DNA from 3 places in the Streptomyces sp. NPDC050704 genome. Region 3 is predicted to be linked to each of the others. Evidence: riboswitches for the same ligand, from Rfam matches in the RefSeq annotation. Region 3 holds a riboswitch; each other region holds the start of a gene.

Region 1 (3,242 bases), on a different contig from region 3:
GTCGTCCCGAACGCGTCCAGCCGCGGTGAGCAGCAGCGCCGACGCATCCGCGTCAGGCACACCGGGCCCTTCGGACCAAGCAAGCTCGGCGCGGACTACGGAAGACCCGACCGGAAGATTGGCGCCCTTGCTCATGGATCTCGCTGTCATACAGCCAGTGTGCCGAGCCCGGCGAGCCGAGGCCTCCCTTCCTCCAAGTCTCATCCGAGGTGATGCCCCAGCCCTCGTGGCCCAGGGCCCGGGCTCGGGCTCGGGGCATCACCGCTGCCTCGGTCGGCCCTGGCTCAGTCCGCCAGTGGCAGGTACACCCGATTTCCCGCGGCCGCGAACTCCTTCGACTTCTGCGCCATTCCCTCCTCGATCTCCGCCTGCGAATCACCGTGCTCGCGGCGGATGTCGTGTGAGATCTTCATCGAACAGAACTTCGGCCCGCACATGGAGCAGAAGTGCGCCGTCTTGGCCGGCTCGGCCGGGAGTGTCTCGTCGTGGAACTCTCGGGCCGTGACCGGGTCGAGGGCCAGGTTGAACTGGTCCTCCCAGCGGAACTCGAAGCGGGCGTCCGACAGTGCGTCGTCCCACTCCTGTGCGCCCGGGTGTCCCTTGGCGAGGTCCGCTGCATGGGCCGCGATCTTGTAGGTGATGACGCCGGTCTTGACGTCGTCACGGTTGGGCAGGCCCAAGTGCTCCTTGGGCGTGACGTAGCAGAGCATGGCCGTGCCCCACCAGGCGATCATCGCGGCACCGATACCGGAGGTGATGTGGTCGTACGCCGGCGCGACGTCCGTCGTCAGCGGGCCGAGCGTATAGAACGGAGCTTCATCACAGATCTCCTGCTGAAGGTCGATGTTCTCCTTGATCTTGTGCATCGGGACATGCCCCGGGCCCTCGATCATGGTCTGTACGTTGAAACGCTTCGCGATCCTGTTGAGTTCCCCGAGCGTCTCCAACTCGGCGAACTGCGCACGGTCGTTGGCGTCCGCGATCGAGCCGGGCCGCAGGCCGTCGCCGAGCGAGTAGGTGACGTCGTACGCGGCGAGGATCTCGCAGAGCTCCTCGAAGTTCTCGTACAGGAACGACTCCTTGTGGTGGGCCAGGCACCACGCCGCCATGATCGAGCCGCCACGCGAGACGATGCCGGTCTTGCGGTTCGCGGTGAGCGGGACGTACGACAGGCGCACGCCGGCGTGGACCGTCATGTAGTCCACACCCTGCTCGGCCTGCTCGATGACCGTGTCCTTGTAGATCTCCCAGGTCAGCTCCTCGGCACGGCCGTCGACCTTTTCCAGCGCCTGGTAGAGCGGGACCGTGCCGATGGGGACGGGGGAGTTGCGCAGGACCCATTCACGCGTCGTGTGGATGTTGCGGCCGGTGGACAGGTCCATGACCGTGTCGGCGCCCCAGTGGGTCGCCCAGGTCATCTTCTCGACCTCCTCCTCGATGGAGGAGGTGACCGCGGAGTTGCCGATGTTGGCGTTGACCTTCACCAGGAACCGCTTGCCGATGATCATCGGCTCGATCTCCGGGTGGTTGACGTTGGCCGGCAGCACGGCCCGGCCCGCGGCGATCTCCTCGCGTACGACTTCGGGCGAAACGTTCTCCCGGATGGCCACGTACTCCATCTCGGGCGTGATCTCACCCCGCCTCGCGTACGTGAGTTGCGTCACGGCTTGTCCGTCGCGGCTGCGCCGCGGCTGGCGCGGACGCCCGGGGAAGACCGCGTCGAGGTTGCGCAGTCCGCCGCGCGGCGAGGTGTGCTTGATCCCGTCGTCCTCGGGACGAAGGGGACGGCCCGCGTACTCCTCGGTGTCGCCCCGGGCGATGATCCAGTTCTCGCGCAGGGGTGCCAAACCCCTGCGTACGTCGGTGTCGACGGTCGGATCGGTGTACGGGCCGGAGGTGTCGTACAGGGTGACCGACTGTCCGTTGGTGAGGTGCACCTGACGGACCGGCACCCGCAGGTCGGGGCGCGAACCCTCGACATACGCCTTGTGCCAGCCGATGGACTTCCCGGTCTCGCCGCTCTCGGGTGAGGCGGACTCCCCACCGCTGTCGCCCGGAGCGAACGCCCCGTTTGTCTGGCTGGAGGCAGGCGTGCGTACGTCCTTGTTGGTCATGAGACCTACTCCCTACGCCGGCATTACCCGGTAACAGGTTCGGCGGTCGACGCAGCGGCTTCCGTCCGCCGATGTTTCATGTGAAACATCGCTGGGACGAAGGTCAGCGCCCTCTCAGCCCGGTGCTCCGAGCTCCCGCGTGTGCAAAGGTGACTCCACGCTAGCGTCACAATGGGCGCGGTGAACAGTGGGCCCCCGCCGTTCTTGCGATGATCGGTCGGTGACCACGACGCAGCAGCCCCCACCCCCACCGTCCGAACCACCGCACGGACGCGGCCCCGACGGCCATGGGCACGAGGGCGGACATGGACACGGAAACGACGGACCAGGACCGGGCGGCGGCGGTAACTGGTTCGGTGGCGGCAGCGGTGAGGGACCAGGCGGCGGGCACGGCCACTCGCACAGTCATGGGCCGGCCGCCCCTGTCTCGATGCACCTGCGAAAGGTCATCGCGGCGGTACTGATCCCCTTCGCCGCGGCGGTCATCGTCGGGCTCGCGGTGCTCTGGCCAGGCGGTGCACCGGGGCACGAACGCACGGGGGTCGGCTTCGACCGGCAGACCCAGCAGGCCACCGTGACCAAGCTCGACAAGGTGGACTGCAAGTCCGTGAACGCCTCGGGGGAGACCCCGACCGGTGACACCTCCACCGCCGAGGGCTCGTCGGCGCAGCAACAGGCAACCGGCACCTGCAAGAAGGCGACGATCCGCGTCGACAGCGGCAAGGACAAGGGCCGTACCTTCACGGAGATCGTCCAGCCGGACTCCTCGCGGCAGCTGAAGCAGGGCCAGGAGGTGATCGTGGCGTACGCGCCCGACGCCCCCGAGGAGCTCCAGTACTCGGTCACCGATGTGAACCGCAGGCTGCCGATGGCGCTGCTGGCAGGTATCTTCGCCGTCGCCGTGGTCGTGGTGGGCCGGTTGCGTGGCCTCATGGCGCTGATCGCGCTGGCCGTCAGCTTCCTCATCCTGACGTTCTTCATCCTGCCCGCGATCCTGCAGGGTTCGAACCCGCTGGTCGTGGCGGTGGTCGGGGCCAGCGCCATCATGCTGATCGCTCTCTACATGTGCCATGGGCTCTCGGCCCGCACGTCCGTTGCGGTAGTGGGCACACTGCTCTCGTTGCTGCT
Region 2 (3,242 bases), on a different contig from region 3:
GCGCCGTGGGGTCCACGCGGCGCATCGCGACCGTCGTCAGCTCCGTGCCGGACGCGACGAGCGAGCGCTCCAGGACGTCGAGGCTCGGCGCGCCGCCGGTGCCCATGATGAGGCGGGACGTGAAGGACGTACCGCCGAGGACGAAGGGGTCGTCGGCCATGGGTCAGCCTCCTTGGACGGCGGTGAGGACTTCGACGCGGTCTCCCTCGGAGAGGAGGGTTTTCGCCCACCGCGCGCGCGGGACGACGGTTTCGTTGAGCGCGGCGGCCACTCCTGAGGGGGCCGCGGTGAGGGCGGCGACGACTGTGTCCAGGGCGGTGCCCGCGGCGAACTCGCGCGGCTCACCGTTGACGGAGATGGTCGTGAGTGCGGTTGCCCGGGTCATGCGGGCTGCTCCGTGAGTGCGGCGGTACTGAAGCGCTTGGGCGTGAACGGGCGGGCCTCGTCCGGGAGTTCACCGGTGGTCAGGGCGTGCGCCAGGGCGTCGCCGGTGATCGGCGTGAGCAGCACGCCGTTGCGGTAGTGGCCGGTGGCCAGGAGGAGCCCGGGGAGTTCGGTCGGGCCGAGCAGTGGCGCGTTGTCGGGGGAGGCCGGCCGCAGCCCGGCCCGCGTCTCGGTGAGCGGCAGCTCGGTGATGCCGGGTACGAGCTCGTGGGCGTCCCGCAGCAGCTCGTACACGCCGCCCGCGGTCACCGTCGTGTCCCAGCCCAGCTCCTCGCTGGTCGCGCCGACCACCAGCTCGCCGCTCTCGCGCGGCACGAGGTAGACCTGGCTGCCCCGGACGACGGCGCGCACGGTCCGGCTCAGGAAGGGCGCGTACCGTTTCGGCACGGTCAGCCGCAGCACCTGGCCCTTCACGGGACGCACCGGCGGCAGCACGTGGTCGGGGACCCCGGCGAGGCGCCCGCTGAGGCTGCCCGCGGCGAGGACGACCTGGCCGGCCGACAGTTCGGTCCCGTCGGCGGTACGGACTCCGGCGGCCCGGTCCCGTACGACGGTCAGCCGCTCGGCCCACGTCCGGTGGAAGACCACTCCGGCCCGCTCGCAGGCCGTGACCAGGGCCCCGGCCAGCCGCCGCGGATCGACCTGGTGGTCGCCGTCGACCCGCAGGCCGCCGCGCACACCCGGCGCGAGCATCGGCTCCAGGCGCCGGCACTCGCGGCCGCTCAGCCACTCGGAGTCCAGGCCCGACTGACTCTGCAGGACGTGCAGTTCGCGCAGATGGGCCCGGTCGTCGGCGTCGAGCGCGACGGCGAGCGTGCCGCACCGGCGGTAGCCGAGGTCCTGGCCGGTCGCCTCGGTCAGCTCCTCGGCGAAGTCCGGATAGCGGCGGGCGGAGGCCAGGTTGAGGCCGAGCAGGGTCTGCTCGCCGTAGTGCAGCTCGGTGACGGCGGCCAGCATCCCGGCCGCCACCTGCGCGGCGCCGCCGCCCGGTTCGGGATCCATGAGCGCGGTCGTGAAGCCGCGCTGCGCCGCCCGCCAGGCCGTGACCAGGCCGATGATGCCGCCCCCGACGACCAGTACGTCGGATGTGACGGACGCGGATGCAGCTGATGCGGATGCGGCTGATGCGGATGTGGCCGATGTTGTACGCGACATGGGCGTCCAGCCCCTCCCTTCGCCGGCATGACCCGGATCAGGTTCGTACGGTCGGAGGCCGTCCCAGCCTCCCTCTCAGCCCGGTTCGTCCGGGCTCCCGCGAGTGCTCTACGTTGGCCACCCTAGCCCTTCGTCGCACGCCTCAGTAAGGGAGCCTCACGGCATGGCCCGCTCGCTCGACGGTCTCTTCCTCGCTCCCGTCGCCGACCAAGCCCCAGGTCAGGTGGGCACGCGCACCCGGTTCGCGTACCACGAGAAGGACGGCGAGATCTGGGCCGAGTACGCGGGCGGCGACGTCGTACGCGGCCATCTCGTGGGCACCCGCGCGGGCGACCGCCTCGACTTCCGGTACGTACAGCTCAAGCGGGACGGCACCACCTCCTCGGGGCACTGCGAGTCCCGGGTCGTCGAGCTGGCCGACGGGCGGGTGCGCCTGGAGGAGACCTGGGAGTGGGAGTCGCAGCCGGGCAGCGGGACAAGTGTGGTCGAAGAGGTCACCGGGAACTGAACCCGCCGGCGCCGGGGAAGCCGCTGTGGAACAGGTCACTGATCGTGCCCCCTGACTGACAATCCGTCAGTGTCTATGGTGATCGTGTGAGCGAGCAGACGCAGGGACGGAGCCCGACGACGGGACGGAACGTCGTGATCGTCGGCGCGGGCATGGCCGGGGTGCAGACCGCGGTGGCCCTGCGGGAACGGGGCTTCACCGGCACCGTGACGCTGATCGGCGCGGAGCCCCACCAGCCCTACGACCGGCCGCCGCTGTCCAAGGCCGTACTCCTCGGCAAGGCGGAGGGCTCCGCCTTCGACGTCGACTTCGAGGCGCTGGGCGTCGAGCTTCGCCTGGGCCTCGAAGTGACCGGCCTGCGCCCTCGCCGGCACGAGCTCGACACGGCCGCCGGGCCCGTCCCGTACGACGTCCTGGTCGTCGCCACCGGCGCGGAACCGATCCATCTGCCGGGCGCCGAGGGCGTCCCCGGAGTCCATCTGCTGCGCACGCTGGACGACGCCGAGCGACTGCGGCCCGTACTCGCCCGGCAGCACGACATCGTGGTGGTGGGCGCGGGCTGGATCGGCGCCGAGTTCGCCACGGCGGCGCGCGAGGCGGGCTGTGCGGTGACCGTCGTCGAGGCCGCCGACCGGCCGCTGGTGGGCGCCCTGCCCGCCGAGGTGGCCGCCCCCATGGCGGCCTGGTACGCGGACAGCGGGGCGTTGTTGCGCACCCACGCGCGCGTGGAGCGCGTCGAGCCCGGCGCCGTGGTTCTGGACGACGGTTCGCGGGTACCCGCGGGTGCGGTCGTCGTCGGCATCGGGGCGCGGCCCGCCACGGCCTGGCTGGCCGGTTCCGGGATCGAGCTCGGCGCCCATCGCGAGGTCGTCGCGGACGACCATCTGCGCACCTCAGTGCCGGACGTGTACGCGGTCGGCGACTGCGCCTCCTTCCCGTCGGGCCGGTACGGCGAGCGCCTGCTGGTCCACCACTGGGACAACGCACTCCAGGGCCCTCGCACGGTCGCCGCGAACATCGTCGGCGAGACGGCCGCCGCGTACGACCCCGTGCCGTACTTCTGGTCCGAGCAGTTCGGCCGCTTCGTCCAGTACGCGGGCCACCACGCGTCCGCCGACACCGCCGTCTGGCGCGG
Region 3 (3,242 bases):
GCGTGGCGGGTGCTGACGTTCCTGGTGCTGGCCGTCGTCAGCGACACCGGCGCGTACGCCATCGGCTGGCGCTTCGGCACGCACAAGCTCGCCCCGCGCATCAGCCCCGGCAAGACCCGCGAGGGCCTGCTCGGCGCGGTCGCCTTCGCGATGGTGGGGGGCGCACTGTGCATGGAGTTCCTCATCGACGACGGCACTTGGTGGCAGGGCCTGCTCGTCGGCTTCGCGGTCGCGGTCACCGCCACGCTCGGCGACCTCGGCGAGTCCATGATCAAGCGCGACCTCGGCATCAAGGACATGGGCACGCTGCTGCCGGGGCACGGCGGGATCATGGACCGCCTCGACTCGCTTCTGCCGACGGCTCCGGTGGTGTGGTTGTTGATGGTGATCTTCGTGGGGTCCGGCTGACCCGGCTGACCCATCGACCGGCTGACCGGTTGACCTGCATAAACGTACGTGAGGGGCCCGTTGTCCACAGGGTGGCGGGTCCCTCTTCGTATGTCTGCGACACTTGTATGGCTATGCCTAAGCCCGGAGAACTCACTTTCGTCGCCCCGCGCGGAGCCAAGAAGCCGCCGCGGCACCTTGCCGATCTCACGCCCGCCGAGCGTAAAGAGGCGGTTGCCGCGATCGGTGAGAAGCCGTTTCGCGCCAAGCAGCTCTCGCAGCACTACTTCGCGCGGTACGCGCACGATCCGGAGCAGTGGACCGACATCCCCGCGGGGTCGCGCGCCAAGCTCCAGGAGGCGCTGCTGCCCGAGCTGATGACGGTCGTGCGGCACCTGTCCACCGACGAGGGCACCACCCGCAAGACCCTGTGGCGGCTCTTCGACGGCACGCTCGTCGAGTCCGTGCTGATGCGGTACCCGGACCGGGTCACCATGTGCATCAGTTCGCAGGCCGGGTGCGGGATGAACTGCCCGTTCTGCGCCACCGGACAGGCCGGTCTCGACCGGAACCTGTCCACCGGCGAGATCGTGCACCAGATCGTGGACGGGATGCGGGCACTCCGGGACGGTGAGGTCCCCGGTGGCCCGGCGCGGCTGAGCAACATCGTGTTCATGGGTATGGGCGAGCCCCTCGCCAACTACAAGCGGGTCGTCCAGTCCATCCGGGCCCTCACCGACCCCGAGCCGGACGGGCTCGGGCTGTCGCAGCGCGGGATAACCGTGTCGACGGTGGGGCTTGTCCCTGCCATCAACCGGTTCTCCGACGAGGGCTTCAAGTGCCGCCTCGCCATCTCCCTGCACGCACCGGACGACGAGCTGCGCGACACCCTCGTCCCGGTCAACACGCGGTGGAACGTGCGTGAGGTCCTGGACGCCGGATGGGAGTACGCGGCCAAGTCGGGCCGTCGGCTCTCCATCGAGTACGCGCTCATCCGGGACATCAACGACCAGGCGTGGCGCGGTGACCGGCTCGGCCGGATGCTCAAGGGCAAGCCCGTGCACGTGAACCTGATCCCGCTGAACCCGACGCCCGGCTCCAAGTGGACCGCCTCGCGGCCCGAGGACGAGAAGGCGTTCGTCGAGGCCATCGCGGCGCACGGCGTGCCGGTGACCGTCCGGGACACCCGCGGCCAGGAGATCGACGGGGCGTGCGGGCAGCTCGCGGCCACCGAGCGATAGGGCGGTACGCTGGCCCCGTAAGCACATCTTCATATTCCGACAGGGGAGCGCCACAGCGCTGAGAGTGCGGTAGCCGGGTCACGGATGAAAGGACCTGGCGGGCCGCAGACCCTCTGAACCTTGCCCAGGTCATTCTGGGTAGGAAGTTCGGTCATTACTCGAGCTGTTGCGCCCTGCCCGGGAACTTTCAGAGGTTCCCGGGCAGGGCCGCGTCTCTTCCTGGTAACCCAGGAGGAAAGTCAGTGAGCACCACCAGGAAGTTCACGGCCGTGGCCGTCGGGCTGGGCCTTGTCACGCTCGCCGCGTGCGGTTCGTCCGACTCCGACGACCAGACCGGCGGCTCCGGCTCCGGATCCAAGACCGTGACCCTCGTCAGTCACGACTCCTTCGCCTACACCAAGGACGTGCTGACGGCGTTCGAGAAGGAGTCCGGGTACAAGGTCAGGGTCCTCAAGGACGGCGACGCCGGACAGGCCGTCAACAAGGCGATCCTCACCAAGGACAACCCGCAGGGCGACGTCTTCTTCGGCGTCGACAACACCCTGCTGTCACGGGCACTCGACAACGGGCTGTTCCAGTCGTACGAGGCCAAGGGCTCCGACCTGATCCTGCCGGAGTACCGGGCCGACCAGGACAAGCACCGGGTCACGCCCATCGACTCCGGAGACATCTGCGTCAACTACGACAAGGCCTACTTCAGCAAGCGCAAGCTGGCCCCGCCGACGTCCTTCGACGACCTGATCAAGCCCGCGTACAAGAACCTGCTCGTCACCGAGAACGCGTCCACCTCCTCGCCCGGACTCGGCTTCCTGCTCGGTACCGCCGCCAAGTACGGCGATGACGGCTGGCAGGACTACTGGAAGAAGCTCAAGGCCAACGGCGTGAAGGTCGTCGACGGGTGGGAGCAGGCCTACAACGAGGAGTTCTCGGGCTCCGCCGGCGGCAAGAAGGCCAAGGCGGACCGGCCGCTCGTCGTCTCGTACGCCTCCTCGCCGCCCGCCGAGGTCATCTACGCCGACCCGAAGCCGAAGACCGCACCGACCGGCGTCGCGGCCGGCACCTGCTTCCGGCAGGTCGAGTACGCGGGGCTGCTGAGCAACGCCAGGAACGAGAAGGGCGGCAAGGCGCTCGTCGACTTCCTGATCAGCAAGAAGTTCCAGGACGACATGCCGCTCAACATGTTCGTGTACCCGGTGCGCGAGGCCGCTCAGGTGCCCGCCGAGTTCACGAAGTTCGGACCGCAGGCCGAGGATCCCGAGACCCTGGACCCCGCCAAGATCGCCGACAACCGGGACCAGTGGGTCAAGTCGTGGACCTCGCTCGTACTGAAGTAGAGCCGCCCGAAGCAGAACCGCGCGGAGCGGAGCCGTCCGGAGCGGAGCTGTCCGGAGCGAAGTCGCCCGAGGCGAAGCCGCGCGCGCGTACGAACAGCGCGGCTCGGCTCGGTCTCATGGCCGTGCCCGTCGCGTTCTTCGCGGTCTTCTTCGCCTACCCGGTCGCGGCGATCGTGGCCCGCGGGCTGAAGATCGACGGGGTCTGGCAGTTCGGGCGGATCGGCGACGTACTCACCCAGTCCGACATCCGGCACGTCCTGTGGTTCACGACCTGGCAGGC

The links. Region 3 has a riboswitch for thiamine pyrophosphate ahead of AB0I18_RS16890 (thiamine ABC transporter substrate-binding protein). Riboswitches for the same ligand answer to the same signal wherever they lie in the genome.
Region 1: it holds a riboswitch for thiamine pyrophosphate, as region 3 does, so the genes downstream of both, thiC (phosphomethylpyrimidine synthase ThiC) here and AB0I18_RS16890 (thiamine ABC transporter substrate-binding protein) in region 3, are expected to answer to the same signal.
Region 2: it holds a riboswitch for thiamine pyrophosphate, as region 3 does, so the genes downstream of both, thiO (glycine oxidase ThiO) here and AB0I18_RS16890 (thiamine ABC transporter substrate-binding protein) in region 3, are expected to answer to the same signal.

The regions. Positions count from the first base shown of each region.
Region 1 is NZ_JBFAHW010000010.1:134,586-137,827, forward strand. Features, by position in the region: gene AB0I18_RS08075 (VWA domain-containing protein) at 1-150, opposite strand, end outside; gene thiC (phosphomethylpyrimidine synthase ThiC) at 285-2,114, opposite strand; TPP riboswitch at 2,107-2,263, opposite strand; gene AB0I18_RS08085 (YibE/F family protein) at 2,335-3,242, shown strand, end outside.
Region 2 is NZ_JBFAHW010000057.1:54,873-58,114, reverse strand. Features, by position in the region: gene AB0I18_RS29870 (thiazole synthase) at 1-160, opposite strand, end outside; gene thiS (sulfur carrier protein ThiS) at 164-385, opposite strand; gene thiO (glycine oxidase ThiO) at 382-1,599, opposite strand; TPP riboswitch at 1,597-1,710, opposite strand; gene AB0I18_RS29855 (hypothetical protein) at 1,763-2,107, shown strand; gene AB0I18_RS29850 (FAD-dependent oxidoreductase) at 2,194-3,242, shown strand, end outside.
Region 3 is NZ_JBFAHW010000024.1:94,390-97,631, reverse strand. Features, by position in the region: gene AB0I18_RS16900 (phosphatidate cytidylyltransferase) at 1-408, shown strand, start outside; gene rlmN (23S rRNA (adenine(2503)-C(2))-methyltransferase RlmN) at 522-1,628, shown strand; TPP riboswitch at 1,660-1,791, shown strand; gene AB0I18_RS16890 (thiamine ABC transporter substrate-binding protein) at 1,871-2,962, shown strand; gene AB0I18_RS16885 (iron ABC transporter permease) at 3,079-3,242, shown strand, end outside.